2 regions of the Streptomyces sp. NPDC050504 genome follow, and region 2 is predicted to be linked to the other one. Evidence: riboswitches for the same ligand, from Rfam matches in the RefSeq annotation. Region 2 holds a riboswitch; the other holds the start of a gene.

Region 1 (15,882 bases), on a different contig from region 2:
CGAGGACCCCGTGACGGGCAGCGCCCACACCGCGCTCGCGCCCTTCTGGTCGGCCCGCACCGGCCGCACCGAGCTGACCGGCCTCCAGGGCGGCGCCCGCACCGGAATCGTCCGCACGTCCCTGCGCGGTGACCGCACCCTGCTGAACGGCCACGCGGTGACGGTCATCGAGGGCGACCTGCGCGCCTGACCGTACGGAAGAACGAACAGGCACGCACAGACACGCACAGGAGCACCGAAGGGCACGGAGCACCGAAGCACGCGGAGCGCCGAAGGACGCGGCAGAACGCCGAAGGGGCGTACGGAAATCCCGTACGCCCCTTCGGCCCGACCGGCCCCCGCCTCACGCGGTGGGCAGCCACCCCACCTTCCCCGCGAGCAGCCCGTACCCCACGAACGCCACGATGTCGAGCAGCGCGTGCGCCACCACCAGCGGCCCCACCCGCCCCCACCGCTGGTACGCGAGGCCGAAGACCACACCCATCACCATGTTCCCGACGAACCCGCCGATGCCCTGGTAGAGGTGGTACGAACCGCGCAGCACCGAGCTCGCCACGAGCGCCGCCAACGGGGTCCAGCCCAACTGCCCCAGCCTGCGCAGCAGGTACCCGACGACGATCACCTCCTCCAGTACGGAATTCTGGATCGCCGACAGGATCAGCACCGGGTACTTCCACCACACGTCAGGCAGCGACTCGGGCACCACCGTCAGGTTGAACCCGCTCGTCCGTGCCGCCAGGTAGAACGCCAGCCCCGCGCTGCCGATGCCCGCCGCGAGCAGCGTGCCGCGCGCCAGGTCGAAGCCCGGTCTCGACCGGTCGAACCCGATGCTCCGCAGCCCCGCGCCCTCCCGCAGCAGCAGATGCGCGACCAGCGCCACGGGCACCAGGGCCGTGGAGATCCCGAAGAGCTGCCAGGCAAGATCGAGCCACGGCCGTCCGGGCGCCGCCGAGCTGTTGAGCGTGGCCGCCTGGTCCTTCAGTCCGCCGGGCTTCGTCAGCGACCCGATAAAACTGATCAGCGACGACACCCCGCTGGCCCCCAGCGAGAGCGCCAGCACGAGGAGCACCTCGGACCGGAAAATCCTTCGTGAGACTCCCTCACGAGGAAAAGAATCGGCCACCCGACCCGACTCCGACTGCACACCTGCCTCCAGTTGAGTAATCCCGTCCCAAGCCTCTCGCAGCACCGCTAGGGTCTCGAATGCAGGTACGAAGATCGCGCGCGACAGGCCGGGGGACGAACGCCATTCCGATGGCGCGGTCCCCCTTTCCGTGTTCATCGATCACTCTCAGGGGGCCCCACCGCCATGGGACGTCACAGCTTGCCCGACGCGCACGCACAGGACGATCACCGGGCCCGCCCTAAGGCCGGCCGCCGCACCCTGGCCATCTCCACCGCGCTCGTACTGAGTGTGGCGGCGGGCACGGCCTACGCCGCCCACAACGGCCTGTTCTTCTTCGGCGGTTCCTGCGACGAATCCGTCCGCCTCTCCGTCGTGGCCTCGCCGGACGTCGCCCCCGCGCTCACGGCCATCGCCGACCGCGCCCGCGACGACCGCGTCACCACCGACGGGCGCTGCCTCGAAGTGAAGGTCTCCGCCCGCGAGTCGTACGAGGTCGCCGACGCCCTCGCCGACGAACCGGAAAGCCCGTCGGACGCCCCGGACTTCCAGGTCTGGGTCCCCGACTCCCGGGCTTGGGTCGAGCGCGCCAAGGGCGTCGGCGACGGCGTCCCCGTCGCCACGGGCGACTCCATAGCCACCTCGCCCGTCACGCTCGCCGCCCTCCGCCCGGCCGCGACCGACCTCGGCTGGCCCTCGAAGACGTACACCTGGAACGGGCTGACCAAAGCGGTCACCCGTACCGAACAATTACGCCTGGGCACCGCGGACCCGACGCGCAGCGCCACCGGGCTCCTCGCGCTCGACGGCATCGCCGCGTCCTCCCGCGAGCAGGGCGCCGACGGCGACACCACGGCCGCCGCCACCGCCAAGCTCCTGTCGCAGCGGATGTCGGGCGGCGACGCCGAGGTGCTGGAGACCCTGACGAGCGGCGACTCTGGCGCGGACAAGAGCAATCCCCGGCGCAACCAGACCGTTTTCCTCTCCGAACAGGCCGCTTTCCGACACAACGCGACCGCAGACCGCGACCACCGGATCGACCTCTTCTACCCCAAGGACGGAGCGGCGCTGCTCGACTACCCGTACGCCTTCGTCAACGAGGCCGAACTCTCCGTCGACCAGGGCCGCGCGGCCCAGCGCTTCCTGGCGCTGCTCGAAGAGGGCCCGTCCCGGGCCGTCCTGACCAGGGCGGGGTTCCGCGTCCCGGACCGGCCGGTGGCGCGGGCGCTGGTGCGGGCAGCCGGCGGCGCGGCTCCCCAGCCGTACGGGGCGGCCCCCACCGAGCCGCCCGCGCCCGAGGCGGTCCAGCAGACCCTCGGCATGTGGACGATCACCGTCCAGAGCGCCCGGCTGACGACCGTCGTCGACACGTCGGGCTCGATGGCCGAGCCCGTGCCGGGCCGCGGTCAGTCCCGGATGGAAGTCACCAAGGGCGCGCTGATCCAGGCCATCGACGAGTTCACGCCGGAGGACGAGATCGGGCTCTGGGAGTTCGCCACCGCGCTGGACGGCGTCCGCGACTACCGCAGGTTGGTGCCGACCCGGCGGCTCGGCGAACCGGTCGAGGGCGGCGGCACCCACCGCTCCCGGCTCACCAAGGCGTTCTCCGAGCTGGCCCCCGTGCCGGAGGGGGCGACGGGGCTGTACGACACGACGCTCGCCGCGTACCAGGAGGCCCAGGCGAGTTACGTGCGCGGCAAGTTCAACGCCCTGGTGGTCCTCACCGACGGCGCGAACCAGGACCAGTACAGCATCTCCCGCTCCTCGCTCGTCTCCCGGCTGCGGGCGATCAGGGACCTGAAGCGCCCGGTGCCGCTGATCGTCATCGCCATCGGCCCGAACACCGACCAGGCGGAGATCGAGCAGATCGCCGAGGCCGCGGGCGGCTCGGGACACCAGGTGGACGACCCCACCGAGATCCAGCCGGTGATCCTCAAGGCGATCATCGCCGCGGGCCGCGCCGACCAGCCCTGACCGGCCCTGACCAGCCCTGACCGGCGCGCCCCGGCCCCGGCGGCCGTGCCTCAGTGCCGGGCCGGGAACCCGGCGGGCCACAGGTGCACCGGCTCGCCCTGGTGCATCAACTCGCTGTAGCGGCGGGTCATCGCGGCCAGCGCGGCCTCCCGCCCCAGCCCCGCTTCGAGTGCGCGGTGGTACGTGTCGACCTGCCAGGACGCCCCGTTGACCCGGCGCCGGCAGCGCTCCTCGATGATCCCCAGGTAGTGGTCGCGGTCCGCGGGCTCGACGTTCCACGCGTCGAGCCCGGCCGCGGCGAGCGGCAGCAGTTCGTCCCGTACGAGCTTGACGACCGGCACCCGCGTGATGCCGCCGCCGCGCACCGGGCGGGGCCAGTGCAGCTCCGCGTCGATGCCGTGGCGGCAGGCCGTGTCGAAGTTCTCGGCCGCCGCGGCGAAGGGCAGGCGCCGCCAGACCGGCCTGGCGTCCTCGGCGAGCGCGCGCACGAGGCCGTAGTAGAACGCGCTGTTGGCGATGACGTCGGTCACCGTGGGCCCCGCGGGCAGTACGCGGTTCTCCACGCGCAGATGGGGTACGCCGTCGGCCAGCCCGTACACCGGGCGGTTCCAGCGGTAGACCGTGCCGTTGTGCAGGGTGAGCTCCGCGAGCCGGGGAACGCCCCCGTCGTCGAGCACGCGCAGCGGCTCCTCGTCGTCGCAGACCGGCAGCAGCGGCGGGAAGAACCGCAGGTTCTCCTCGAAGAGTTCGTACGCGGAGTCGACCCACCGCTCCCCGAACCAGGTGCGCGGCCGCACCCCCTGTGCCTGGAGCTCCGGCGGCCGTACGTCGGTGGCCTGCTGGAACAGCGGGGGCCGCGATTCGCGCCACAGCTCCCGGCCGAACACGAAGGGCGCGTTGGCGCCTATCGCGACCTGCACCGCCGCGACGGCCTGCGCCGCGTTCCACACGTCCGCGAACCGGGCGGGCGTGACCTGGAGGTGCAGCTGCACGGAGGTGCAGGCCGCTTCGGGAGCTATCGAGGCCGAGGTGCAGCTCAGCCGCTCCACCCCCTCGATGTCCAGTACGAAGTCCTCGCCCCTGGCCGCCACCATCTGGTCGTTCAGCAGCATGTAGCGGTCGACGTCGGAGAGGTTCGCGGAGACCAGCTCCTCCTTGGTGATCGTCGGAAGAATTCCGATCATCACGATCCCGGCGTCGACCTCGTGCGCTTTTCGATGGGCGTAGCCCAGGCCCGTACGGAGCTCCTCGGCGAGCTGATCGAAAACCCGGCCGCTCAACCGGTGCGGGGCTATGTTCACTTCAAGGTTGAACATGGCGAGCTCGGTCTGGAAATCCTTGCTCGCGATGCGCTGGAGAACCTCGGCATTAATCATCCTCGGCATGCCGTCCGCACCGGCAAGATTCAATTCTATCTCCAGCCCCATGAGATTCCTGGGACGATCGAACCTCTTCTCCGACAAAAGCCGCTCAAGTGCCTCAAGACACTCGTGCGACTTCCTTCGGTACCTCTGCCGATCGGCCAGGTCGAACCCGGCTGCCACGATCTTCTCCCCCATCGAAGCTTCCTTCCCCGAGTGGGCAGCCCGCAGCACCGGCCGCTCGTGTCATGGTCGATAATGCCCAGGCGAAGTGATCGATAACGCCCCGCGGACAGCGTGTGGCCGGTAGTCTTGGGCCGATCGGCAGGACGGTCTCCCCCCATACGGCACAGAGTGCGGTGTCAGGCGGCTCGGGGTGCGGTTCCGAGTGACCTGCATGTGGTGAAAAACGCCGACTGGATCCGGCCTACCGCAATCCTCGGAAAACCGCAGGCAGCGGAGAGATCCCCACAGGAAATCAACAGAATCTCCGCAAAAGAAAGACCTGATACCGCCTTGCCCGCAATACGCGGGACGACTAGCTGAAACACCACGTGAACACGTGTCGTATAAACTCCGCGAACGAGGCAGAGAGTTGGCGAACCGGCCACGTCCCCCGGCCCCGAATACGCCACCCAAGTTCCACCCACACCTGCCCGCGCTCCGCCCCAGGCACCCCCCTGTCTCGAAGTGAGAGGCGACCCATCATGCCGCTGCATGTCCCCCCGGCCCCCGCGCCCGCCCACCGCAGCGTCCTCACGGCACTCGGTTCCCCCACCGCAGTCCGCGAGGCGCGCACGCCCGCGCTCCAGTCCGCCCAGGGACCACTCAGCCCCGAACTCCCGCTGCCCGTACACGTGCTGGACCACATCTCTCCCGACGACCCGGCCCCGTGCACCCGGCTCACCGGCTGGCGCTTCCTGATCCGCACCGGCGAACGCGCCGTGGCCGCCGCCGAGACCGTGCTCACCCCCGACGGATGGGCGTTCTCGCACTTCTTCGAAGGCCCGTACGTCCCGTCGACCGAACGGGCGCTCCGGCACGCGGAAACGATGCGCACCTCCTACCAGCCGCGGCTGCTCTCCGTACCCGAGCTCTACATGCTCACCCTCTGGCTGCACGGCGACACCGACGCCGACGTCACCGGCGGCACCCTCGGGCCCACCGACCTCCTGGTGCCCCTCGCGCCCGCCCCTCCCGGCATCACCGCGCACCGCCCGCACCGGGCGGCCGACCTGCTGCCCGTGCTGACGCTGCGCCTCACCCCCGCGTCGCTGCTCGGCACTCCGGCCTGACCGTCCGGGCGCAACGCCCGCGCGTCCGCCCCTTCTTGCGCCCCTCCTGTGCCCCGCCGCAGCCGACAGCGGCGGGGCACAGCGCTCTCCTGACCCTTGGACCCCATCCGGACTAGCCCAGTCCGACCACCCCGAACCACCCGAAGGGACAGTGCAGTTGAACTGAACCGTCCGGGCGGGTGACGCGTCATGAGAGGAGAAGGCAGAGCTGCTGCGAAATCCCTGCGGATTGACGCCCGTAGGGCAACACTGGTACCGACCGATTGATACGGGGGGCGGCCATGAACACCGCATCGAGCCGCAGGACAGTCAATTCCACGCAGCGAAAGAATCCATCCACCATGTGCCAGCACCAGCCACCGTGCCCGACAGCCGACTCAGCCGACCGGGAAGCAGCCCGCCTCTTGGCTCACCACCCGGAGCAGGGCTGGAGCCTGCTGTGCAACGGCGTCCTCCTGTTCGAGGACACCGGTGAGCTGCTGCCGGACGGACAGATCATCGCCCCGCACCGGCCGCTCGGCGCCGGACAGGTGATGAAGGCCGCCTGACACGCGGCCGCACCTCAGCAGGAGCGCGACGCAGGACCACGACAAGGGGCCGGCCCGGAGCGAACTCCGAACCGGCCCCGACGCCCCGCGCGGCGAGCGCCCCGCGCCCGCCGCGCGTCAGCCTCAGTTGTCGTACTCGTCCAGCGGCGGGCAGGAGCAGACGAGGTTCCGGTCACCGAAGGCACCGTCGATCCGGCGCACCGGCGGCCAGTACTTCTCCGTCGCCGACACACCTGCGGGGAAGACCGCCTCCTCACGGGTGTAGGCGTGGTTCCACTCCCCGCCCAGCGCGGCGGCCGTGTGCGGGGCGTTGCGCAGCGGGTTGTCGTCCGCGTCCCACTCGCCCGAAGCGACCTTCTCGATCTCGCCCCGGATCGCGATCATGGTGTCGCAGAAACGGTCCAGCTCGGTGAGGTTCTCGCTCTCGGTCGGCTCGATCATCAGCGTGCCGGCCACCGGGAAGGACATCGTCGGCGCGTGGAAGCCGTAGTCGATGAGGCGCTTGGCGATGTCGTCGACGCTGACGCCGGTCGCCTTGGACAGCGGCCGCAGGTCGACGATGCACTCGTGCGCCACGAGACCGGCCGGACCGGTGTACAGGACCGGGTAGTGCGGTTCGAGCCGCTTGGCGATGTAGTTGGCGGCGAGTACGGCGACCTGCGTCGCGCGCTTCAGGCCCTCGCCGCCCATCAGGCGTACGTACGCCCATGAGATCGGCAGGATGCCCGCCGAGCCCCACGGGGCGGCCGAGATGGGCCCGACGCCCGTCTCGGGGCCCGCGGTGGGCTGGAGGGGGTGGTTGGGCAGGTACGGCGCGAGGTGCTCGCGCACGCCGACCGGGCCGACGCCGGGGCCGCCGCCGCCGTGCGGGATGCAGAAGGTCTTGTGCAGGTTCAGGTGCGAGACGTCGCCGCCGAACTTGCCCGGCTTGGCGAGGCCCACGAGCGCGTTGAGGTTGGCGCCGTCCACGTAGACCTGGCCGCCCGCCTCGTGGACCGTGGCGCAGATGTCGGCCACGTGCTCCTCGAAGACGCCGTGCGTCGAGGGGTACGTGATCATCAGGACGGCCAGCTCGTCGCGGTGCTGCTCGATCTTGGCACGCAGGTCCTCGACGTCCACCTCGCCGTCGTCCGCGGTCTTCACCACGACGACCTTCATGCCCGCCATGACCGCGCTCGCGGCGTTGGTGCCGTGCGCGGAGGACGGGATGAGGCAGACGGTGCGCTGCTCGTCGCCGTTGGCCCGGTGGTACGCCCGTACGGCGAGGAGGCCGGCCAGTTCGCCCTGCGAACCGGCGTTCGGCTGGATGGAGACCTTGTCGTATCCGGTGACCTCGGCGAGACGCTCCTCCAGCTCGCGGATGAGCGTGAGGTAGCCGGCGGCCTGCTCGACCGGGGCGAACGGGTGGATCTGACCGAACTCGGGCCAGGTCACCGGCTCCATCTCGGTGGTCGCGTTCAGCTTCATCGTGCACGAGCCGAGCGGGATCATGCCGCGGTCCAGCGCGTAGTCGCGGTCGGCGAGCTTGCGCAGGTAGCGCAGCATGGCCGTCTCGGAGCGGTGCTGGTGGAAGACCGGGTGGGCCAGGAACTCGTCGTCGCGCAGCAGCCCGGCGGGCAGCGCGTCGGCGGCCGTGGCGTCCAGCGCCTCGATGTCGCCGGTGACCCCGAAGGCGCTCCAGACCGCCGCGAGCTGGCTGCGGGTGGTGGTCTCGTCACAGGCGATCGACACGGTGTCGGCGTCGACGAGGCGGAGGTTGACCCCGCCCTCGCGGGCGGCGGCCAGGACGTCGGCGGCCTTGCCCGGGACGCGGACGGTCAGCGTGTCGAAGTGCGAGCCGTGCAGCACCTCGACGCCGCCGTCGCGCAGCCCCTGGGCGAGGATCGCGGCGTAGCGGTGGGTGCGGCGGGCGATGTCCTTGAGCCCCTCGGGGCCGTGGTAGACCGCGTACATCCCGGCCATGACGGCGAGCAGCACCTGCGCCGTACAGATGTTGCTGGTGGCCTTCTCGCGGCGGATGTGCTGCTCGCGGGTCTGCAGGGCCAGGCGGTACGCCTTGTTGCCGTCGGCGTCCACGGAGACGCCGACCAGGCGGCCGGGGAGGCTGCGCGCGAACTTCTCGCGCACCGCCATGTAACCGGCGTGCGGGCCGCCGAAGCCCATCGGGACGCCGAAGCGCTGGGTGGTGCCGACGGCGATGTCGGCGCCGAGCTCGCCGGGCGGGGTGAGCAGGGTCAGCGCGAGCAGGTCGGCGGCGACCGTGACGATCGCACCGAGCTCGTGGGCCGCGTCGATGACCGGCTTGAGGTCGCGGACCTCGCCGGAGGCGCCCGGGTACTGGAGGAGCACGCCGAAGACGCCGCGCTCGGCGATCTCGGCCGGGATGCCGTCGCGCAGGTCGGCGACGACGACCTCGACGCCGGTCGGCTCGGCGCGGGTCTCGATCACGGCGACCGTCTGCGGCAGGGTGTCGGCGTCGATCAGGAAGACGCCGCCCTTGACCTTGCCGACGCGGCGGGCGAGGGACATCGCCTCGGCGGCGGCGGTGCCCTCGTCGAGGAGCGAGGCGCCGGAGGTGGGCAGGCCGGCCAGCTCGGCGACCACGGTCTGGAAGTTCAGCAGGGCTTCGAGGCGGCCCTGGGAGATCTCCGGCTGGTACGGCGTGTAGGCGGTGTACCAGGCCGGGTTCTCCATCACGTTGCGGAGGATCACCGGCGGGGTGAACGTGCCGTAGTAGCCGAGGCCGATCATCGGGGCGAGGACCTGGTTGCGGTCGGCGAGCGTCCGCAGCTCGGCCAGGACCTCGGCCTCCGTGCGGGCGTCCGGCAGCCCGAGGGCCTCGGCGCTCTTGATCACATCCGGCACCGCGGCGGCGGTCAGCTCGTCCAGCGAGCCGTAGCCGACCTGGGCGAGCATCTTCGCCTGCGCCCCGGCGTCAGGGCCGATGTGGCGCTGCTCGAAGGGGATGCCTCGCTCCAGCTGGGCGAGCGGAATGCGGTTGGCGGTCATTAAGGAGGCCTCCTGGTCAGACACGACCTGCGAGGGGCACCACGGCGCGGGTACCCGTACGGCCTCCCCCTCTGTCATCTCAACCTGAGAGCTTCACCGGACCGCCGAAACGCGCGCTCCGACTTTCACCGTCGGTGAGGACGCATGCCGACCGACACTCGTCCTGCTTTCCAGAGTGACCTCGTCCATGCGGTACGGGTGCCTGAGAGATTCCGGGGAGGATTTGCTCCTTCGGCGCCTCCGATGAAGCCTTGGAGGACTCTCCCGCACGGGGTCAGCAGCCACTCGTCAGCCTACCAGCGCAGTTTTCGAGGCAGTTTCGAGTGGCCGTTGCCCAGGATCTGCACTTTTGTAGTATTTCCAGACCTGTTGCGACCTGCTGGCGACCTGTTGGAGGGACCGTGCAGACCGACGTTGATCCGCGCAGCCTGATCGGCCGCAAGGCGTTCGACCGCAATGGCACCAAGATCGGGACGGTGGACGAGGTCTACCTCGACGACGCCACGGGCGTGCCGGAGTGGGCCGCGGTACGCACCGGGATCTTCGGCCGCGACGCCTTCGTACCGCTGGAACCGAGCGAGCTGGTCGACGACGTACTCCGCATCCCCTTCGACCGCTCCCTGATCAGGGAAGCACCCGACTTCGGCGTCGGCCGCCACCTCTCTCCCGAGCAGGAGATCCAGCTCTACCACCACTACGGGCTCGACCTGCCCGCCCCGCCCCGGTCGGCCACCGGGGAGGACCGGGATTTCGGCAGGATCGCGGGCCAGGACGGCTGAATCCCCTCTGGTCGGCCGCCGCCGTCCGCCGGTCAGCCGCTGCCCGCCGCCCCCGGTATCAGAGCCCCGGGCACCAGCGGCAGCGGCTCGCTCGGCTCCAGGGCGGGGTCGTCCACCCTGAACGTACGCACCCGGCCGGGCGCCGACCCCGGCTCCTCGAAGCGGACGGTCACCCGGCCCACACCGCTGCCCTGCACCCACCCCGGCCCGAATTCCGCGTGCCGCACGTCGTGCCCCGCGAGCCAGCGCCGCTCGACCGGCGCCGCGGTCTCCCCGGCCACCGCCTCCGGCTCCGCCGCGCTCTCCCCGCCGTCCGCCGCAGGGCCGCCCCCGCCGCCTCCACCGCCCGACGCCGCCCCCTCACCGGCCCCCTCACCAGCCGCGGCCGCGGCGGCCGTCGCCGCCTGGGCGAACAGGTCCTCCTGCGTGAAGTCGGCCAGCCCGCTCACGCCCACCCCGAGCAGGCGCACCCCTCCCGTGGTGTCCACGGCCTCCAGGAGCCGCCCCGCGGCCTCCCGCACCACCGCGGGATCGTCCGTCGGCCCCCGCAGCGTCTCCGAACGCGTCAGCGTCGAGAAGTCGTACCTCCGCACCTTCAGCACCACCGTCCGCCCCGAGCGCCCCGCTGCCCGCAGCCGCTCCACGCACCGCTCGGCCAGCCGCTCCACCTCGATCCGCACGCGCACCCGGTCGTGCAGGTCGACGTCGAAGGTGTCCTCGACGGAGACGGACTTCGACTCCCGCTCCGCGTTCACCGGCCGGTCGTCGTACCCCAGCGCCATCCGGTACAGCGCGGCCCCGTGCGCCTTCCCCAGCAGCCGTACGAGCTCGTCCTCGCCCGCCTCCGCCAGCTCCGCGACCGTCGCGATCCCCGCCCGCCTCAAGTGCTCCCCCGTCGCCGGACCGACCCCCGGCAGGATCCGCACCGGCTGGGGCGCCAGCAGCTCCCGCTCCGTCCCCGGCACTATCAGCACCAGACCGTCCGGCTTGGCCTGCTCGGACGCGATCTTGGCGAGCATCTTCGACCCGGCGAGCCCCACGGATCCGGTCAGCCCCGTCACCGCCCGGATGTCCTCGCGCAACCGCTTGCCGACCGCACGGGCCGAAGCCTCCCCGTCGGCCGCGCCACCGGCCTCCAGGTCGACGAACGCCTCGTCCAGGCTCAACGGCTCCACCAGCGGCGACAGCCGCCCCAGCAGCTCCATGACCTGATCGCTCACCGCCCGGTAGAGCGCGAAGCGCGGCACCAGGTACGCGGCGTTCGGCACGAGCCGCCGCGCCTGGGACATCGGCATCGCCGAGTGCACCCCGAACCGCCGCGCCTCGTACGACGCCGTGGACACCACCCCGCGCGGCCCCAGGCCGCCGACCACCACGGCCTTTCCGCGCAGGCTGGGCTTCGCCGCCTGCTCTGCGGCAGCGAAGAAGGCATCCATGTCCAGATGCAGAATCGTCGGCGCGGTCCTCACATCGACCGATGCTGCCCTACGCCACTGACAATCGGGCCCGGCACACGCCCCACCAGGCAATACGGCGCGGGGCACGACGGTGGGAACCGCCGTGCCCCGCGCCTAGGTCCGTACCCGCGGTTCACACCGCGCGGTTGCGCCGCCGTGCCAGCTCGTCCGCCGGGTTGTGCCCGACCAGGGTCTCCCCGGTGTCCACGCGCTCGCCGTGCAGCTGCGAGAGCGCCGCCTCGACGTCGCGCCACACCACGCCGACGGCGATCCCGAAGACGCCCTGTCCCCCTTGGAGCAGGTCCACGACCTCGTCGGGCGACGTGCACTCGTACACCGTCGCCCCGTCGCTCATCAGCGTCATCCGCTCAAGGTCCGTGAAGCCCCGCTCCCGCAGGTGCTGCACGGCCGTACGGATGTTCTGCAGGGCCACGCCCGTGTCCAGGAAACGCTTCACGATCTTGAGGACGACGACGTCCCGGAAGCTGTAGAGCCGCTGGGTGCCCGAACCGTAGGCCGGGCGCACGCTGGGCTCCACCAGCCCCGTCCGCGCCCAGTAGTCGAGCTGCCGGTACGTGATCCCGGCCGCCGCACACGCGGTCGGCCCCCGGTAACCGATCTCGTCGCTCCGCGCCGCACCTGCCGCCGCCGGAGCGACCGGGGCGCCCGGCTGCCTGGCGGAGGATTCGACGGGGCCATTGCGCAGTGGGTACGGCCTGCCCGCGGCCGTACCGTCGCCAGTGCTTCTCACGCCGACCCTCCGTCCTTGACCTGCCATCTCGACGGTAGGCAGTCACTCGGGGTGCGTCAACGATCGCCACACTCGGCACGCCGAGTGATAATCACCCTAGGAGTGGTTTCCCGTATCCCTCTTCGGGGAAAGGCTACTCGAATGTGGCCAAAGCGCCCGGCATATTCCGCCATGCGTGGCGCGCGGGACCGCGACTCACTGGCTGTTGGTCCCGAAGTCCTCCGGAGAGATCTGGTCGAGGAACTCGCGGAACTTCTCCACCTCGTCCTCCTGCTCGTCGGGGATCGCGATGCCGGCGTCGTCCAGCACGCCGTCGCTGCCGTAGATCGGCGTCCCCGTCCGCAGGGCCAGCGCTATGGCGTCGGACGGCCGCGCGCTGACCTCCACCCCGCTGGCGAAGACCAGCTCCGCGTAGAAGACCCCTTCCCTGAGGTCCGTGATGCGGACCTCGGTGAGCTCCTGGCCGACCGCTTCGAGCACGTCCTTGAAAAGGTCGTGGGTCAGCGGCCGCGCGGGAGCCATGCCCTGCTGCGCGAAGGCGATCGCGGTCGCCTCCCCGGGGCCGATCCAAATGGGGAGGTACCGATCGCCTCCCACTTCACGCAGGAGCACGATCGGTTGATTGGAGGGCATTTCCACCCGGACACCCACAACGTCGAGCTCGTTCACACAGCAACCCTAGGACGTGCCCGGTGGGTTTGGGTAGTCGGGCTCCGCCAAGATCAGTCAAGCCTTATCCTCAGCGCCGTCTGCACCAGGGCCGCGTGCAGCCGTACGGAGAGGGTGGCGAGCTCCTTGGCCGTGGCCTCCGCATGCGCCCTGGTCTGCGGATTGCGGTGCCTGCGCAGCGGCGCGACCACCTGTTCGATCAGGCTGGCCTCGCGGTCGGCGGCTCCCCGCATCGCCCGCAGGTGCCTCGGTTCGAGACCGAATCTCCCCAGATCCGCGACAAGTTTGGCGACGGTGACCGCCTCGGCGTCGTACACGCCCTCGGAGACCGGCGCGATCAGCCCGTACGACTCCCACTCGTCGAGCTCCGCCTCGCCGACCTCGGCGGCGGCCAGCAGCTCGGCCCGTCCGACCCGGGCGACGGTCGGCGCGTCCGCTTCGAGCTCCCAGGAGCCGTCGAGCAGTTCGCGCCTGCCGCCGGGAGACGGCAGCTGGACCTGTTCGCCCCGCGCCAGGGCGTCCAGGTGCTCACGGATGACCTTGAGCGGCAGATAGTGGTCCCGCTGCATCCGCAGCACCTGGGCCAGGCGCCCGACGTCCTCGGGGCTGAACTTCCGATAGCCGGACGGCGTCCGGAACGGCTCGACCAGGCCCTCCGCCTCCAAGAAGCGGATCTTGGAGATCGTGACCTCGGGGAATTCCTCCCGGAGCTCGCTCAGCACGGCGCCGATGCTCAGCATCCGGTCAGCGGCGGCGGTGCCGTGACCGGCACCGCCCGTCGTTGTTTCCAGCATGAACCTTCCCTGCGAGACCCCCGGACCTGGTCCGGGGGAAGGTCACACGCCCCGCTGGCTCGCGTAGAAGACCAGCCGGTACTTGCCGATCTGCACCTCGTCACCGTTCGCGAGCGCGACCTCGTCGATCCGCTCACGGTTGACGTACGTGCCGTTGAGGCTGCCGACGTCCGCGACGGTGAACCCGCCGGAACCCCTGCGGAACTCCACGTGGCGACGCGAGACCGTCACGTCGTCCAGGAAGATGTCGCTCTGCGGGTGACGGCCGGCCGTCGTCAGGTCGCCGTCCAGCAGGAAGCGGCTGCCCGAGTTCGGACCGCGGCGCACCACCAGCAGCGCCGAGCCGAGCGGCAGCGCCTCGACGGCGGCCTGGGCCTCGGGCGAGAGCGACGGCAGGGCCGTCTGTCCCGTCATCTCCGAGTCGTAGGCCTCAAGGCCCGAGATCGAGATGGTGGACGTGGTCTCCGAGGCGCGCTCGGCGGGCACCCCGCCGCGCAGCGGCGCACCGCAGTTGGAACAGAACCGACTGGCCTCCGCGTTGCGGTGGCCGCACCTCGTACAAACCGGCATGGACGAGTCCTCCTGCCGCGGCTGCCCCGCGCGAGCCTGCGTTGCATACGGATCGGGGGCAAACCCTCCGCCCGCACCAGAGGTTGATGGTTCCCCGAAACCTATGCGCCCGGCACCAGCAGGGTCAACAGACGGCGCGCCCTGAGCGCCCGAATTGTCGCCACCCGCGGCACCCAGCTCGTCACGGAAGAGCGGACGCTCCTCACCGTGCTCATCGGGCTGACCGTGCCTCGGCGCGCGGTGCCTCGCGGCGCTGTTGCCGCCGCTCTCGCGCGAACTCCTACCGAACAACTTCGCAAACAACTTCACGGGCGATTCCCCTTGACCGAAATAGACCCGCCCGTGGGGCAGGACGAACCCTGAACGAACACACCTGCCGGCCCGGACATCTTCACAACGTCCGTATCCACCAGACAGTTTCCACCACGCACCGCTCTTCCGGTGCGGCGACCCCCCGGAACCTCATGCCCTTGTCCCACCGGCCCCATGCGCCCCCGCCTCACTGCGACGACGACCGAGCGTAGTCAGGCCGATTCGCAGGTCGCAAGGCATCCACGACGATCTTCTCCTCGCGTGTCACTGAGGCCGTGGCCTGCTCCTTCTCCAGCGTCTGCACCACACCACCGGGGATGTTCAGCGCGGGCTCCAGGTCCTGCGGCTTCCCGATGACCTCGAAGACGTACGGAGCGGTGATCTTCCGCCCGTCCGCTTCGAGGTTCCCGTCGACGCCGGAGAAGTACGTGTTGGCGACCACCCGCACCCCGTTGACCTGGATCGCCTCGGCCCCCGCGGCGCGCAGCTCCTGGATGGCGTCCAGGAGCATGTCCGCCTCGACGGCACGACCGGGGTCGTTGACCGTCAGCGTGATGCCGGGGCCCTGCGCGGCGACCGTCCCGGCGAGGATGCCCAGCTGCCGCTCCTTCTCAAGCGTCTGCTTGCGTGCCTCCTCCGCCTGGTCGGAGCTGTTCTCCAGCTCTGTGCGCTGGTCGTCCAGACGCTGCTTCTCATCCTCTAGACGCTTCGTACGGTCATCCAGTTCATCGAGGATCCGTACCAAATCCTCCTGACGTGCGCCGCGCAGCGCGTTGTCGTCGCTGTTCGACCTCACCTGGATGGCGAGCCCGAGACCGAGACCGAACAGCAGCAGGGCCACCACCAGTTGGGCGCGGGTGACCCGCGGCGGCCACAGCCCCGCGATCAGCCTCTGGCGCCCCGTCACCGACTCCCCGGCGTCCTCCCCGGCCGACGGCCGTCCCCCGGGCTCCTCGGAGCCCTCGCGGGCCCCGGAGCCCTTGACGGTCCCGCGGTCGGGGTGCACGTGCTCCGCGTTCTCGGAGTCCTTGAGGATTTCGGGGTTCCCAGAATTCTCGGGGCCCTCGGGGTTCTCACGATCGCTGCTCATCGGCCTCACGCCCGGAAGACGTGGCGCCGGATCGCGGCGGCGTTGGAGAAGATCCGGATGCCGAGCACGACCACCACGCCGGTGGACAGCTGCGCGCCCACGCCCAACTTGTCTCCGAGGAAGACGATCAGCGCGGCCACCACGACGTTC
Region 2 (15,882 bases):
GCGGATATCCGGGGCGTCCGGGAGGAAGGGCGGCGTTGGCCTGATCGCGCTGCTGATGGGCGTACTGCTGCTGCTGGTGTCGGCCTGCGGCGGTGGCGACGACGCCGGCGGCGGGGGCAAGGGCGAGAAGGACGCGGGGAAGGTCGAGGAGAACGCCGCGTCGGTCGCGGTGGTCACCGTCGCCCCCAAGGACGGCGCCGACTCGGTCGCCACCAGCGGCGCCCTCAAGGTCACCGCGCAGCAGGGCAAGCTGGCCTCGGTCTCCGTCTCCGACCCGAAGGGCAAGGCGGTCGAGGGGAAGATCGCGGCCGACGGCGCGAGCTGGGCGCCCACCGGGCACCTGGCCGCCGCGACCAAGTACAGGGTCCACGCGATCGCCAAGGACGAGAAGGGCCGCGAGTCCGCCAAGGACACCACCTTCACCACCCTCGTGCCGAAGAACACCTTCATCGGGCAGTACACCCCCGAGGACGGCTCGACCGTCGGCGTCGGCATGCCGGTCTCGATCCACTTCACCCGGGGCATCACCGACCCGAAGGCAGTGGAGAACGCCATCAAGGTGACGGCCGAGCCGGCCGTGCCGGTCGAGGGCCACTGGTTCGGCAACGACCGCCTCGACTTCCGCCCCGAGAACTACTGGGCGCCCGGCACGAAGGTGACCGTCAAGCTGAACCTCGACGGCGTCGAGGGACGGCCCGGGGTGTACGGCAAGCAGGCCAGGACGGTGAAGTTCACCATCGGCCGCAGCCAGGTCTCCACCGTGGACGCCGCCGCCCACCAGATGGTCGTCAAGCGCGACGGCAAGGTGCTCAAGACCGTCGACATCACCGCGGGCGCCCCGTCCACCACGACGTACAACGGCCAGATGGTCATCAGCGAGAAGCTCAAGGTGACCCGGATGAACGGCGACACCGTCGGCTTCGGCGGCGAGTACGACATCAAGGACGTGCCGCACGCGATGCGCCTGTCCACCTCGGGCACCTTCCTGCACGGCAACTACTGGGCGTCCGGCGACACCTTCGGCTCGGCGAACGTCAGCCACGGCTGCGTGGGCCTGCGCGACGTGCGCGGCGCCTACGACAAGAGCACCCCCGCCGCCTGGTTCTTCGACAACTCGATCATCGGCGACGTGGTGGTCGTGAAGAACTCCAAGGACAAGACGATCAAGCCGGACAACGGCCTCAACGGCTGGAACATGCCCTGGTCGGAGTGGACCGCGTAGCAGCCGCGAACGACGGCTGCGGAGGTACGGGCCCGGTGCACTGTGACGCAGTGCACCGGGCCCCCGTGCGTTAACCGCCATTAACCTCGCCTCATGACCGTTTCTCTCGAAGTCTCCGAAGGCGTCGGCACCATCCGTCTCGACCGCCCCCCGATGAACGCCCTGGACGTCGCGGTCCAGGACCGGCTGCGCGAGCTCGCCGAAGAGGCCGCGCGCCGCGACGACGTGCGCGCCGTGGTCCTCTACGGCGGCGAGAAGGTGTTCGCCGCGGGCGCGGACATCAAGGAGATGCAGCGCATGGACCACGCGGCGATGATCGCGCGGGCCCGCGCGCTCCAGGACTCGTTCACCGCCGTCGCCCGCATCCCCAAGCCCGTCGTCGCGGCCGTCACCGGCTACGCGCTGGGCGGCGGCTGCGAGCTGGCGCTCTGCGCCGACTACCGCATCGCGGCCGACGACGCCAAGCTCGGCCAGCCGGAGGTCCTGCTGGGCCTGATCCCGGGCGCGGGCGGCACCCAGCGGCTGTCGCGGCTCATCGGCCCGTCCAGGGCCAAGGACCTGATCTTCACGGGGCGCACGGTGAAGGCGCCGGAGGCCCTGGCGCTCGGCCTGGTCGACCGGCTCGTCCCGGCGGCCGAGGTGTACGAGCAGGCGCACGCCTGGGCGGCCCGGCTCGCCCGGGGGCCCGCCATCGCGCTGCGGGCGGCCAAGGAGTCGATCGACATGGGCCTGGAGACGGACATCGAGACGGGCCTGGCCATCGAGCGGAACTGGTTCGCGGGCCTGTTCGCCACCGAGGACCGCGAGCGCGGTATGCGCAGCTTTGTCGAGGAGGGCCCCGGAAAGGCCAAGTTCCTCTGAGCCGACGACAGTTGGGAACGGATGAACGCCCGGTCATCCATGCGGGCGGTCCGGGGGCGCGGCGTGCGCCCGTGCACTCCCACCCGTTCGCGCACCGGGTCAAGGTTCGAAGGGGTGGCTGTTTTCGCAGCTCAGAGGCGGTACGCAGAGCAATTTTCTGCCCCTGGCATATGCCAAACCGCTTCACCGGAATGTGAAGTTCCGGAGGAGTGATTCCCCATCATGGCCCCGCGGCGCGCCTGCGACGGCCATGATGGGGGCATGGCGGGCCTGGAGGGTGTGGAGCAACCGCGGCAGCGCGGCAGCGCGCCCGCGACCGCGCGCCGTTCGCCGGTCGCCGAAGACGAACTCGCGCTCAAGGCGCTGGAGTTGTTCGGCAACCCCGCGGAGGGCGAGGTGCAGCTGCCGTCCCGTCCCGAGTCGGCGGCCAGCGCGCGCCGGCTGACCCAGTGCGTCGTGGTGCGCCACTGGGGGCTCTCTCCGCAGATCGCCGAGCACGCCGTGCTGCTGGTGTCGGAGCTGGTGGGCAACGCGGTGCGGCACACCGGGGCGCGCTTCTTCGGGCTGCGCATGGTGCGGCGCAGGGGGTGGCTCAGGATCGAGGTGCGCGACCCCTCGCGCGGGCTGCCCTGTCTGATGCCGGTCCACGAGATGGACGTGAGCGGGCGCGGCCTGTTCCTGGTCGACAAGCTCTCCGACCGCTGGGGAGTGGACCTGCTGCCGCGCGGCAAGACGACCTGGTTCGAGATGCGGGTGGCGGACCGCTGAGGGCCCGCGTCCGGGGCGGGCGCGGAGCCTCGCGGGCCGGAAAACACGGAAGCCCCCTTGCGGGGGCTTCGCGGGGCGCCGTGCATCGAGGTGGGGTGTGGATCCACGGCGGAGGTTGACGACCTGGCCCGGGTCAATGGGGGTCGTGTCTCCGACTATGGCAGACAGGGGACCTAAGCGCCAAAGGTCCCAACCGGGACAAACCCCGACATTGCATAACACTTTAGAGGTGAATCGTAGGTGAGATGGGCCACGAACCTCGTAAACGATGAATAAGTATGGGTACTTACGCGTGAAACCTTGATTCATAAGGGTCGGCGGCAGGGTGAACGACACGACCCGTGAAGGTTCCGAATTGGGTCAATCATTACCTTCTGTCCTCTTGGCCCCTTAAATGGTCGCGTGACATGGATGCACCGCCGCGACGCCCTGCGCGCCGGAGCGGGCGCGGTCCTCACGGGGGCGCTCGCCACCGGCTGTACGGACGGTGGCCCCGCCACCGCCCCGGCCCCCGTCCCGCCCGCGGCCCCCGGCGAACCCGACCCTCCCGACGGCCCAGGGGCCCCCGACGCCCCCGGATCCTCCGGCAGGGCCAGGGACGCCCCCGCGCCCCGCAGGTTCCCCGGGCAGCCCCCGGAGATCGGGCACGGCCCCCGCGACCGCCCCAGGGTGGCGCTGACCTTCCACGGCCAGGGCGACCCCGCCACCGCCCGCGCCCTGCTCGCCGAGGCCGAACGGGCCGGGGCGCGCGTCACCGTGCTCGCCGTGGGCGGCTGGCTCGACGAGAACCCGGGGATCGCCCGCCGGATCCTCGACGGCGGCCACGAACTGGGCAACCACACCCAGCGCCACCTCGACATCTCCTCGATGTCCGAGCGCGACGCGTCCGCCGAGATCGAGCAGTGCGCGCTGCGGCTGCGCCGCCTCACCGGCTCGATCGGCACCTGGTTCCGTCCGTCCCGCACCCCGCACGCCACCCCGCTCGTCCAGCGCCTCGCCCGCCGCGCGGGCTACCCGCACTGCCTCTCGTACGACGTCGACCCGCTCGACTTCACCTCGCCCGGCGTCGCGGCGCTCACCCGCTCCGTCACCGACCGGGTCCAGGGCGGTTCCGTGGTCAGCCTGCACTTCGGCTACCGGGACACCGTCGCCGCGCTGCCCGCCGTACTCGCCGAACTCGACCGCCGCGGCCTGCGCGCGGTGACCACCACGGAGCTGCTGACCTGATGACGTCCTCCCTCACCCGGCGCACCGCCCCCGCCCTGATCGCCGCCGCGCTCGCCGCCCTGCTCGCCGGGTGCGGCGCGCAGTCCGGCGGGACCGAGGCCCTGGGCAAGAAGGCGGCCGCGCCGCCCGCCGTGCCCAAGAAGGCCGCACCCGCCGGACTGCCCGGCATGCCGCCCGTGACCGACCCCAAGGACATCTACGCGGCCGACCGCCCGAACGCGCTCGCCCCCGAGGTCCGGAACTTCCCCTCCCGGGTCTACGTCCCCAACACCAACGACAACACCGTCTCGGTCATCGACCCCAAGACCTACAAGGTCGTCGAGACGATCCCGGTCGGCGTCCAGCCGCAGCACGTCGTCCCGTCCTGGGACATGAAGACCCTCTGGGTCAACAACAACCGGGGCCACACCCTCACGCCCATCGACCCCGCCACGGGCGTCGCGGGCAAGCCGGTCGAGGTGCACGACCCGTACAACCTGTACTTCACGCCGAACGGCAAGTACGCGGTCGTCATGGCCTCCATGGACCGGGAGCTGGTCTTCCGCGACCCCAGGACCATGAACCGGGTCAAGACCGTGCCGGTCAGCTGCGCCGGGGTCAACCACGCCGACTTCTCGGCCGACGGCCGCTACTTCGTGGTCTCCTGCGAGTTCTCCGGCGAGCTGCTGAAGGTCGACACGGAGAAGATGCGGGTCGTCGGACAGCAGAAGCTGCCGTTCAACGGGGCCATGCCGCAGGACGTGAAGATCTCGCCCGACGGGAAGACGTTCTACATCGCGGACATGATGGCGCACGGCATGTGGGTGCTCGACGGCGAGAAGTTCACCACCCCGAAGCTGCTGCCGACGGGCAAGGGCTGCCACGGCCTCTACGTCAGCCGCGACTCCAGGGAGATGTACGTCTCCAACCGGGGCGAGGGCTCGGTCTCGATCTTCGACTTCACGCGGAACAGGCTGACGAAGAAGTGGCACCTGCCGGACGGCGGGTCGCCCGACATGGGCGGCGTCTCCGCGGACGGCAAGGTGCTGTGGCTCTCGGGGCGGTACGACTCCGAGGTGTACGCGATCGACACCGTGACCGGCAAGCAGCTCGCCCGGATCCCGGTGGGCGGCGGCCCCCACGGCCTGGCGGTCTACCCCCAGCCCGGCCGCTACTCCCTGGGCCACACGGGCATCTTCCGCTGAGCGCCGCCCCCCCCGGGGGCGCGGTTCTCCGCGCCCCCGGGGGCCTCCCGGCCTCCCCGGGCGAACCCTCGCCCCGGCGCCGCCCCCCGTGCCGTTAACCTGACCCCCGTCAGTAATGCACCAAGTTAGGGGTGGACAGCAGTGGCGGACATCGAGTCGGCGCGCAAGGCCTTCGAGCGGTTCGACCTGAACGGCGACGGGCTCATCTCGGCCGCTGAGTACAAGAGCGTGATGGCTCAGCTCGGGGACCCGTACGTCACGGAGCCCGTGGCCCAGGCCGTCATCAACTCCCACGACGCCAACGGCGACGGCCTTCTCACCTTCGACGAGTTCTGGGCCTCCCAGAACAAGTCCCAGGACCAGCCCTCGGCACAGGGCTGACCCGTCGGCAGCTCCCCCGGCCGCGGCCGGGGGCTGCCGGCACGCAACACCTATCCCAGGGGGGTGCGCACGTGGAACGGGCGAGTCAGTGGATGCGCAGCGCTGTCGGCCTCGCGGCACTGGCGGGGGACGACGCCCCGGCTCAGGAGATCGTGCGCAGACTGTGCGGCTACTGCGTGGACCTGATGCGCCTTCCGGCCGTGGGAGTCCTCCTCGGCGCCACCTCCGACGGGGTGCGCGGGGCCTCCGTCTGGGAGGGCACCGACGGGCTCTTACGGCTCGTCGCGGAGACCGACGAGGAGGGCCCGGCGCACTTCTGCCTCCGCACCGGCAGCGAACTGGTCGACTGCGACCTCAGACGGGACGCGGACCGCTGGCCGGTGTTCGCCGAGCGCGCCCTCTCGGCCGGGGTCGACCGCACCACCGTGCTGCCCCTGCGCAGGGGCGACGAACCGTCCGTCGGGGTGCTCCAGCTCCTCTCCCGCGGCGACGGCCTGCCCAAGGCCGACCGCGAACTGGCCCAGGAACTGGGCGACCTGTGCGCCCAGCTCCTGAGCCACGTCCGCGCGCTCGACCAGAGCCGCAGGACCTCCGAACAGCTGGGCCTGGCGCTCGACAGCAGGATCGTCATCGAGCAGGCCAAGGGGATACTCGCGGAGCGCTGGGACATCCACCCCGACGAGGCGTTCGGCGCCCTGCGCGGCCACGCGCGCGCGGAGCGGCGCAGACTCAACGAGGTGGCGAGGGACGTCGTGGAGAACGAACTGGACCCCGAGCGCCCGCGCTGACGAGAGGCCCTAGGACCGCTCGTCCAGCACATCGTGTCCGGTCGGCGCCGCGAAGGCTTCCGCCATGTCCGGCACGGGCCGCAGCAGCTCCGTGAGCCGCGCCGCCCGGATCGTCCGCAGCAGGGGCGGGCGGGCGCAGACCAGGTTCAGGGTGCCGTCCCGCTCCACGACCCTGCGCCGCGCGCGCACCAGCAGGGTGAGCCCCGAGCAGTCCATGAAGTCGACCCGGTTGAGGTCGACGACGACGGCCGGTGACGCGCGGCCCGTCGCCGAGTCGAAGGTGGGGCCTATCCGGGTGGCGGCCAACAGGTCGATCTCTCCCCGGACCTCGAACACGGTACGGCCCTCCTGGACGTACACCTGTCCGTACGCCTCGGGGAACGGCGCCGCAGGCAGGGTGCCCGACGAGGGGAGGACGGGGGACGACGGGGACGCCGGAGCGAGTCGTTCGGTCATGTGCTGCTGCCTCTCCTGACCAGGTCTGCATGGAGCGCACCGGGGTCTGGGGTGGCAGTTTGCGACATTACGAGCCGGTGGCGGAACGCGGGGGAGAAGAAACGTTCTCCGCTCACCCAATGCATCCGTCAGGGTGAAGTTCGCACGTTCTCATGGACAGGGTGTGGGTTGCTGTGCATTTTCCGGCCGGGGAAGATCGTGGAGTGATGTACTCCGGCCCGCCCGACGACGGCACCCCCACCTCCACCACCGCCGGCGCCGCCGCCCAGGGCCGTGCCGCGCGCCGCAGGGCCGCCAGGCGCCCGGTCACACCGCTGGCCGCGGCGGTGGCAGGCGTCGGCCTGCTGCTCGTCGCGCTGCTGGGCTTCGACGCGGTCTCGGACGGCACCGGAGAGCTGGCGATACCCGCGGCCGAGGCCACCACCCTCCTGCGCACGGTCTTCTTCGCGGCCCTCGCGGTCCAGGCGGGCGAACTGCTGCTCTCCCGCCCCGCCCGCACGCTGCCCGGTGCTCCCGCGGACCTTCCCCGCCCCTGGGCGCTGCCCGCCGCGCTCGCGGGCACCGCGGCCACGGCGGGACAGATCGCGGTCCTCGCGCACATCAGCGACCTCGACCTGACCGCCACCTACGGCACCCGCGAAGGCGGGCTCCTGCTGTTGACCGCCAACGCCTTCGCGGCCGCCGCCCTCTGCGCCGGGCTGCGCAAACCCCTCCCGGCGGCCCTCGCGCTCGCCGTGGTGACCGTCGCCGAGGCGCTGCGGGCACACCCGGAGCCCTACGGCCCGCTCACCGGGTCGGCGCTCACGGTCGTCCACCTGACCGCGGCCTCCCTGTGGACCGGCGGCCTGCTGTACGCGCTGCGGGCCATGTGGCACTGGCGCGGCACCCCGGGCGCGGGCCTGGCGCTGCTCGCCCGCTACGCCCGCGCCGCGGGCTGGCTGCTCGCCGCGCTGATCGTGACCGGCACGTTCTCCACCCTCCGCAGACTCCCCCCGGACGTGGTCCTCAGCTCCGCGTACGGCCGCACCCTGCTCGTCAAACTGCTCCTGGTCGCGGTGGCGGCCCTGCTCGCCCTGCGGGCCCGCCGCCGGCTGCGCGCGTCCCGCGCCGACACGGCGCGGGCGGTCCGTACGGAACTACTGGCGCTCGCGCTGGTCGTGGTCCTCTCGGCCCTGCTCACCGTGGTCCCCGACCCCCACTGGATCAGCACCCGCTGACCGGGTGGAGCCGGTCACGGGTGCTTCCGCTCCAGGACCAGTTCGCTCCAGTGGACCTCGCCGCGGCCCAGGTGGTCGGCCCCGGTCCTGGTGTGCAGGACGGTCAGGCCGTGCTCCGCGGCGAGGGCCGTGGTCTCGGCCGCGGGGACGTCGTACATGCGGCGGCCCTCCGGCACCGGGCCGTGGCGCAGGCTCAGCACCACCCGGCCGCCGGGGGCGGTCAGCCCGGCGATGCGGCGCATGGCGACGGGCCGCTCCCGCGGGGCGAGGTGCATCCACACGGCGGACAGCAGCACCAGGTCGAACGGGCCGGTGACGGCGGCCAGTTCGGGCAGCGAACCCTCGGTCCACCGCACCGGCGCCTCGGGGTGCAGCCGCCGGGCCTCCGCGCGCATCTGGGGCACCGGCTCCACCGCCGTGACGTCGAAGCCGAGCGCGGCGAGCGCCGTGGCGTCCCGGCCCGTGCCCGACCCGACGTCGAGGGCGCGGCCCGGCGGCCGGGGGAGGAAGGGCAGGGCGTAGCCGTGCACGAACTCGAAGTCCACGCTCTCGTACCGCACCGCGAGGGTCTGCGCTTCCTGCGCGTAGTACTGCTGCACACCGTTCATGCCGCACACCGTACGGCGTGCGGCCGACAACGCACCCGGCCCCTCCGGCCCCCGGCCTACCGGATCAGCACTCGATGATGTTCACCGCGAGCCCGCCGCGCGCGGTCTCCTTGTACTTGACCGACATGTCGGCGCCGGTGTCCTTCATGGTCTTGATGACCTTGTCCAGGGACACCTTGTGGCTGCCGTCGCCGCGCATCGCCATCTTCGCGGCCGTGACCGCCTTGACCGCCGCCATGCCGTTGCGCTCGATGCACGGGATCTGCACGAGGCCGCCGACCGGGTCGCAGGTCAGGCCCAGGTTGTGCTCCATGCCGATCTCGGCCGCGTTCTCCACCTGCTCGGGGGTGCCGCCCAGCACCTCGGCGAGCGCGCCCGCCGCCATCGAGCAGGCCGAGCCGACCTCGCCCTGGCAGCCGACCTCGGCGCCGGAGATCGAGGCGTTCTCCTTGAACAGCATGCCGATCGCGCCGGCGGCGAGCATGAAGCGGACCACGCCCTCCTCGTCGGCGCCGGGCACGAAGTTCATGTAGTAGTGCAGGACCGCCGGGATGATGCCGGCCGCGCCGTTCGTCGGGGCCGTCACGACCCGGCCGCCCGCCGCGTTCTCCTCGTTGACCGCCATCGCGTAGAGGGTGATCCACTCCATCGCGCGGGCCAGCGGGTCGCCCTCGGCGCGCAGCTGGCGCGCGGAGTTCGCGGCGCGGCGGCGGACCTTCAGACCGCCGGGGAGGATGCCCTCGCGGGACATGCCGCGCGAGACGCAGGCCTGCATGACGCCCCAGATGTCGAGCAGCCCGGAGCGGATCTCCTCCTCGGTGCGCCAGGCCTTCTCGTTCTCCAGCATCAGCGCGGAGATGGAGAGGCCGGTCTCCTGGGTCAGGCGCAGCAGCTCGTCACCGGTGCGGAAGGGGTACTTCAGGGCCGTGTCGTCCGGGACGATCGGGCTCTGGCCCTCCACCGCGTCCTCGTCGACCACGAAGCCGCCGCCGACCGAGTAGTACGTCTTGGCGAGCAGCTCGGCGCCCTCGGCGTCGTACGCCCACAGGGTCATGCCGTTCGCGTGGTACGGCAGGGCCTTGCGGCGGTGCAGGACCAGGTCGTCGTCGAAGGAGAACGGGACCTCGTGGGTGCCGAGCAGGTTGATCCGGCCGTCGGCCTTGATCCGCTCGACGCGCTCGTCGGCGCCCTCGACGTCGACGGTACGGGGCGACTCGCCCTCCAGGCCCAGCAGGACGGCCTTGGGCGTGCCGTGGCCGTGGCCCGTCGCGCCCAGCGAGCCGTACAGCTCGGACCGTATCGACGCCGTGTGGACCAGCAGTCCCTCGTTCTTCAGGCGTCGGGCGAACATGCGGGCGGCGCGCATCGGTCCCACCGTGTGGGAGCTGGACGGGCCGATGCCGATCGAGAACAGGTCGAAGACCGAGATGGCCACGGTGGTGACTCCTAGGTGGTGGGTAGACGCCGTTGTCTGCCGGGGTGGTGCAGAGGGCGGTGCGGGGCAGTCGGGGGCAAAGGGCGGGGCACCGCTCTCACCTTCCAGTGTGCGCGGTGCCCCTGTATTCCGGGTGAAGCGTACGTAACTACTTCAGTCCAGGGTAAAGCGGGTGCTTCTCGGCCAGCGCGGTGACCCGCGCCTTCAGGGACTCCGCGTCGTACGACGGCTTCAGCGTCTCGGCGATGACGTCCGCGACCTCGGCGAAGTCCTCGGCCCGGAAGCCGCGGGTGGCCAGGGCCGGGGTGCCGATGCGCAGGCCCGAGGTGACCATCGGGGGGCGCGGGTCGTTCGGGACCGCGTTGCGGTTGACCGTGATGCCGACCTCGTGGAGGCGGTCCTCGGCCTGCTGGCCGTCCAGCTCGCTGTTGCGCAGGTCCACCAGGACCAGGTGCACGTCCGTGCCGCCGGACAGCACGTCCACGCCCACGGCCTTGGCGTCGTCCCGCACCAGGCGCTCGGCCAGGATGCGGGCGCCGTCCAGGGTGCGCTGCTGGCGGTCCTTGAACTCCTCGGTCGCCGCGACCTTGAAGGAGACCGCCTTGGCCGCGATCACGTGCTCCAGCGGGCCGCCCTGGAAGCCGGGGAAGACCGCGGAGTTCAGCTTCTTCGCGAAGGCGGTGTCGCGGGACAGGATGATGCCGCCGCGCGGGCCGCCCAGCGTCTTGTGCGTCGTGGAGGTGACCACGTCGGCGTACGGCACCGGGTTGGGGTGCAGGCCCGCCGCGACCAGACCGGCGAAGTGCGCCATGTCGACCCACAGGTAAGCGCCGACCTCGTCCGCGATCCGGCGGAACTCGGCGAAGTCCAGCTGGCGCGGGTAGGCGGACCAGCCCGCGATGATCACCTTCGGGCTGTTCTCCTTGGCCAGGCGCTCGACCTCGGCCATGTCGACCAGACCGGCCTCGTCCACGTGGTACGCGACCACGTTGAACTGCTTGCCGGAGAAGTTCAGCCGCATGCCGTGGGTGAGGTGGCCGCCGTGCGCCAGGTCCAGGCCCAGGATCGTGTCGCCGGGCTGGGCGATCGCGAACAGCGCGGCCTGGTTGGCGGACGCGCCGGAGTGCGGCTGGACGTTCGCGTACTCCGCGCCGAACAGGTCCTTGACCCGGTCGATCGCGATCTGCTCGGTCACGTCGACGTGCTCGCAGCCGCCGTAGTACCGGCGGCCGGGGTAGCCCTCGGCGTACTTGTTGGTGAGGACGGTGCCCTGGGCCTCCATGACCGCGACCGGAGCGAAGTTCTCCGAGGCGATCATTTCCAGGGTGGACTGCTGGCGGTGGAGCTCGGCGTCGACGGCGGCGGCGACGTCCGGGTCCAGCTCGTGGAGAGAGGAGTTGAGAAGCGACATCAGTCAGGTCCCTAAGGGTCTTTAGTTGCCGGAGAACTCGGTGTACTCGTCCGCGGAGAGCAGGTCGCCCGGCTCGTCGGAGACGCGGACCTTGAACAGCCAGCCGCCCTCGAAGGGGGCCGAGTTCACCAGGGACGGGTCGTCCACGACGTCCTGGTTGGACTCGACGACCTCGCCGGAGACCGGGGAGTACAGGTCGCTGACCGACTTCGTCGACTCCAGCTCGCCACAGGTCTCGCCCGCGGTGACCGTGTCGCCGACCTCGGGGAGCTGGGCGTAGACGACGTCACCGAGCGCGTTGGCCGCGAACTCCGTGATGCCGACCGTCGCGACACCGTCCTCGGTGGCCGACAGCCACTCGTGCTCCTTGCTGTAACGCAGCTGCTGGGGGTTGCTCATGGGGTGAATTCTCCTGTACGCGGGGTTGTGCTGGGGAACGGGAAGAGTGCGGTGCGGGTCACTTCTGACGCTTGCGCGTCACTTCTGCCGCTTGTAGAAGGGCAGCGCCACGACCTCGTACGGCTCGTGGGTGCCCCTGATGTCGATGCCCACGCCCGCCGTGCCCGGCGCGGCGTGCTCGGCGTCCACGTACGCGATGGCGATCGGCTTGCCCAGCGTCGGGGACGGGGCGCCGGAGGTGACCTCGCCGATCACCTTGCCGTCGGCGACGACCTGGAAGCCCGCGCGGGGCACCCGGCGGCCCTCGGCGATCAGGCCGACCAGCTTGCGCGGGGGAGCGGTCTCGGCGCGCTCGGCGGCCGCGACCAGCGCGTCGTGGCCCACGAAGTCGTCCCCGTGGGAGGTCTTCTCGAACTTCACGACGCGGCCGAGACCGGCGTCGAAGGGGGTGAGCGCGGTGGTCAGCTCGTGCCCGTACAGCGGCATGCCCGCCTCCAGGCGCAGCGTGTCGCGGCAGGAGAGGCCGCAGGGGACCAGGCCCTCGGCGGCGCCCGCCTCGGTCAGCGCCTGCCACAGCTTCTCGGCGTCGGCCGGGGCGACGAACAGCTCGAAGCCGTCCTCGCCGGTGTAGCCGGTGCGCGCGATCAGGGCCTGGACGCCGGCGACGGTGCCCGGCAGGCCCGCGTAGTACTTCAGGCCGTCCAGGTCGGCGTCCGTGACCTTCTTGAGGATGCCGGGGGACTCGGGGCCCTGCACGGCGATCAGCGCGTACGCGTCGCGGTCGTCGCGCACCTCGGCGTCGAACCCGGCGGCGCGCTCGGTCAGCGCGTCCAGCACGACCTGGGCGTTGCCCGCGTTGGCGACGACCATGTACTCCTGCTCGCCGAGCCGGTACACGATCAGGTCGTCCAGGATGCCGCCGTCCTCGCGACAGATCATGGTGTAGCGCGCCCGGCCGACGCCGACGGAGCCGATGTTGCCCACGAGGGCGTGGTTCAGCAGGTCGACGGCCTGCGCGCCGATCACCGCGATCTCACCCATGTGGGAGAGGTCGAAGAGGCCGGCCCTGGTCCGTACGGCGTTGTGCTCGTCGCGCTCGGAGCCGTACCGCAGCGGCATGTCCCAGCCCGCGAAGTCGGTCATGGTCGCACCCAGCGAGCGGTGCAGCGCGTCGAGGGCGGTGAGACGGGGGACGTTGCTCATGTGTGGGACTCCCAGGGCATGACTGGCGAGGACGATCCTCCCCATCTGTCATCGGAACCTGAGAGGTTCACCGGGAGTCCCGGCTTGCACCTTGGGTGGGACCGCACGGTTCGGTGGGAACGGCGGCCCGCTTTTCAGATCTGCCTCACCCGCGCGGTACGGGGCCTGAGAGATTCAAGGGAGGAACTTGCTCCTTCGGCGCCCGGCCGCACTGTGGCTGGCCGGGACTCTCCCGCGCGGGTTCAAACGGCCGGTATGCAGTTGGCGCGCACATCATTGCACGCCCGTCCCGGGCGGCAAATCTGTTGTGACGCATTACCCGTTCTTTACACTTCATGGGCAAGGGTGTCTTGTCCGACAGGGGGAAGGACGATGAGCTTGCGAGAGTCCCGTGCTCGGGCCGCCACGAGCGGTGTCCCGGTCGGCGGCGTACCGGCGCAGCCCGGCGCCCCGGCAGGCGTCCCCGTGGGCGCGGCGCGGGCCGGGAGCGGGCCGGTGCCCGTGCCCGTCGTGCGGGACCTGCGGGACCGCGCGGGGCGCGGCCCGCGCGCGCTGGACTTCGCCCCGGGGGACGTGCTGGTCGTCTCGGGACTGCCCGGCAGCGGCAAGACGACCCTCATGAAGCGGACCGTGACGGCGCGGGCGATCGACTCCCAGGACGCCAGGGACCGCTGGGCCGCCCTGCTGCCCGGCCCGCTCCCGTACGCCCTCTACCGCCCGCTGGTGCGCGCCGCGCACTACCTGGGGCTGCGGCGGGCGCTGCGCTCGGGGGAGAGCGTCGTCGTCCACGACTGCGGCACGCAGGCGTGGGTGCGCCGCTGGCTGGCGCGCGCGGCCGCGCGCCGGGGCCGCGCGCTGCACCTGCTGCTGCTCGACGTGGAGCCGGACGTCGCGCGCGCGGGCCAGCGCGAGCGCGGGCGCGGGGTGTCGGGGTACGCCTTCGCGCGGCACCGCAGGGCGGTGGGCCGCCTGGTGCGGGACGCCGAGCGCGGCGTCCTCCCGGCGGGCTGCGCCTCGGCCGTCCTGCTGGACAGGGACGCGGCGGGGGCGCTGAAGCGGGTCGGCTTCCGGGAGGCGTGAGGGCCGTGCCGCGCGGTGCGGTCCGGTCCGTCCCGGGCGCGGCCGGGGCCCGTGCGGCGTTAGGGTGCTGCCGCAGGACACGGGGCGTGAAGGGGAGCAAGTGGACCAGCCACTCGACCACAGCCGCAGCGACGGCGACAGCGGCAGTCCGGCCTGGCCGGTCAACGAGCTGGAAGAGGTGCTCGCCGCCTCCGTCGGCGTCCCCGGCGCGGGCAGCAGGCTCGTCGAGGTGCTCGGCCGCAGCCAGGTGTGGGTGCCGCTGCCCAAGGGCGGCAGCACCGAGAGCCGCGACCTCGACCTGCCCACGCTGGAGCTGGACGGCCTGCCGTACGTCCCCGTCTTCAGCTCCGAGCAGCAGTTCCTGGCCGCCGTGGGCGCCCACATGTCGTTCACGGTCGCGCCCGCCAGGGAGTTCGCCCGCGGGCTGCCGCCGCAGCTGGGCATCGCCGTGAACCCGGGCGGCGCGGTCGGCATGCCGCTGCCGCCGCCCGCCGTCGCCGAGCTGTGCAGGGCCGGGCGCACCGCGCTGGACGGGCCCGCGTCCGGCGGCCGGGTCCGGCTCTTCGAGCCCGACTGGCAGGAGGACCCCGTCGACTTCCTGACCGTCGCGGGCGAGGAGTTCGGCGCCACCGAAGTGGTGCTCTCCGCCCGCCGCGCGCTCGCCTCGATCGAGGGCGGCGACCCGGTGCTCTTCGTCGGCGTCGAGTTCTCCACCTGGGACGGCGCGGGCCGGGGCGCCCCGATGGAAGCGCTCGGCAGGGCGCTCGGGCGGGTCTCCGTGAAATGGCCGGTCAACCTCGTCCTGCTGGACGTGGCGCAGGACCCCGTGAGCGACTGGATGCGGGAGAGGGTGCGGCCCTTCTACAGCCGCGAGCAGCGCGGACACCCCTGATCCCGGCACCACGTACGGCCCGGCGCGTCAAGTCGGTGTCAGGGGCGCCGCTTAAGCTGGTTTCATGACCGGGCCGCACGCGTGTGCAGCGCTGCCGCGCCGGGGGCGGCCGGCCGGCGGGCGGTGCACGAGGGCGGATCGAGCGAGCCGCCGGGCGGATCGAGCGGATCGAAGCGGATCGAAGAGGGGCGGGACCCAGGGTGAGTGCGTCAGGCACCGCGGCGGCCGGGCAGGTCGAGCACATGCTGCGCCAGGTGACGCCCGGACGCTACGACGCGTACGAGGCGCTGCTCGGTGCCCTGGCGGACGGCCAGATCTGGATGCTGCTCTGGCACGGCACGGCCGGGTCGCCCGAGGCCCAGTACGGGAACATGGAAGTGGCGGGCCTCGGCTACGCCCCCTGCGTGACCTCGGCCCAGGAGCTCTCGGTCTCCGGCTGGAACCGCGCGCACGAGGTGGTCTCGGGGCGTGACGTGGCCCGTGCGCTCTTCCCCGATCGGTGGGGGATCTGGCTCAATCCGCACGCGCCGGGCGGCGGCGTCGGGATTCCCTGGCTGGACCTGCGGCGCATCGCGCTCGGGCTCGACCGGATGCCCGCGGGGCCGCTGCGGCTCGGGGAGCCCTCGATCGACATCCCGCAGTTCTACGCACAGCTCGCGCAGAACGCGCACCGGACGCCCGCGGTGCGGTCGCTGCGGCGCGCGTGGGTGCAGCCGGCGCTGGGCGCGCCGTACCTGGCGATCGGGCTGG

Evidence for each region. Region 2 has a riboswitch for glycine ahead of gcvT (glycine cleavage system aminomethyltransferase GcvT). Riboswitches for the same ligand answer to the same signal wherever they lie in the genome.
Region 1: another riboswitch for glycine. It lies ahead of gcvP (aminomethyl-transferring glycine dehydrogenase); the one in region 2 lies ahead of gcvT (glycine cleavage system aminomethyltransferase GcvT).

Annotation. Positions count from the first base shown of each region.
Region 1 covers NZ_JBITHO010000009.1:359,263-375,144, forward strand. The annotation lists gene ACIBNE_RS31900 (PhzF family phenazine biosynthesis protein) at 1-190, shown strand, start outside; gene ACIBNE_RS31905 (CPBP family intramembrane glutamic endopeptidase) at 344-1,123, opposite strand; gene ACIBNE_RS31910 (substrate-binding domain-containing protein) at 1,310-3,097, shown strand; gene ACIBNE_RS31915 (glutamate--cysteine ligase) at 3,148-4,656, opposite strand; gene ACIBNE_RS31920 (hypothetical protein) at 5,166-5,753, shown strand; gene ACIBNE_RS31925 (DUF5999 family protein) at 6,095-6,301, shown strand; gene gcvP (aminomethyl-transferring glycine dehydrogenase) at 6,425-9,310, opposite strand; glycine riboswitch at 9,491-9,587, opposite strand; gene ACIBNE_RS31935 (PRC-barrel domain-containing protein) at 9,712-10,089, shown strand; gene ACIBNE_RS31940 (DNA polymerase IV) at 10,122-11,558, opposite strand; gene ACIBNE_RS31945 (MerR family transcriptional regulator) at 11,680-12,297, opposite strand; gene ACIBNE_RS31950 (bifunctional nuclease family protein) at 12,493-12,966, opposite strand; gene ACIBNE_RS31955 (MerR family transcriptional regulator) at 13,020-13,760, opposite strand; gene ACIBNE_RS31960 (FHA domain-containing protein) at 13,803-14,747, opposite strand; gene ACIBNE_RS31965 (DUF881 domain-containing protein) at 14,830-15,732, opposite strand; gene ACIBNE_RS31970 (small basic family protein) at 15,738-15,882, opposite strand, start outside.
Region 2 covers NZ_JBITHO010000004.1:179,050-194,931, reverse strand. The annotation lists gene ACIBNE_RS16195 (Ig-like domain-containing protein) at 56-1,222, shown strand; gene ACIBNE_RS16190 (enoyl-CoA hydratase/isomerase family protein) at 1,316-2,083, shown strand; gene ACIBNE_RS16185 (ATP-binding protein) at 2,345-2,851, shown strand; gene ACIBNE_RS16180 (polysaccharide deacetylase family protein) at 3,263-4,078, shown strand; gene ACIBNE_RS16175 (YncE family protein) at 4,078-5,262, shown strand; gene ACIBNE_RS16170 (EF-hand domain-containing protein) at 5,404-5,643, shown strand; gene ACIBNE_RS16165 (ANTAR domain-containing protein) at 5,715-6,431, shown strand; gene ACIBNE_RS16160 (STAS domain-containing protein) at 6,441-6,887, opposite strand; gene ACIBNE_RS16155 (CopD family protein) at 7,094-8,104, shown strand; gene ACIBNE_RS16150 (class I SAM-dependent methyltransferase) at 8,119-8,712, opposite strand; gene ACIBNE_RS16145 (L-serine ammonia-lyase) at 8,777-10,147, opposite strand; gene glyA (serine hydroxymethyltransferase) at 10,296-11,558, opposite strand; gene gcvH (glycine cleavage system protein GcvH) at 11,580-11,957, opposite strand; gene gcvT (glycine cleavage system aminomethyltransferase GcvT) at 12,036-13,160, opposite strand; glycine riboswitch at 13,305-13,405, opposite strand; gene ACIBNE_RS16125 (AAA family ATPase) at 13,533-14,240, shown strand; gene ACIBNE_RS16120 (enhanced serine sensitivity protein SseB) at 14,341-15,132, shown strand; gene ACIBNE_RS16115 (enhanced serine sensitivity protein SseB C-terminal domain-containing protein) at 15,333-15,882, shown strand, end outside.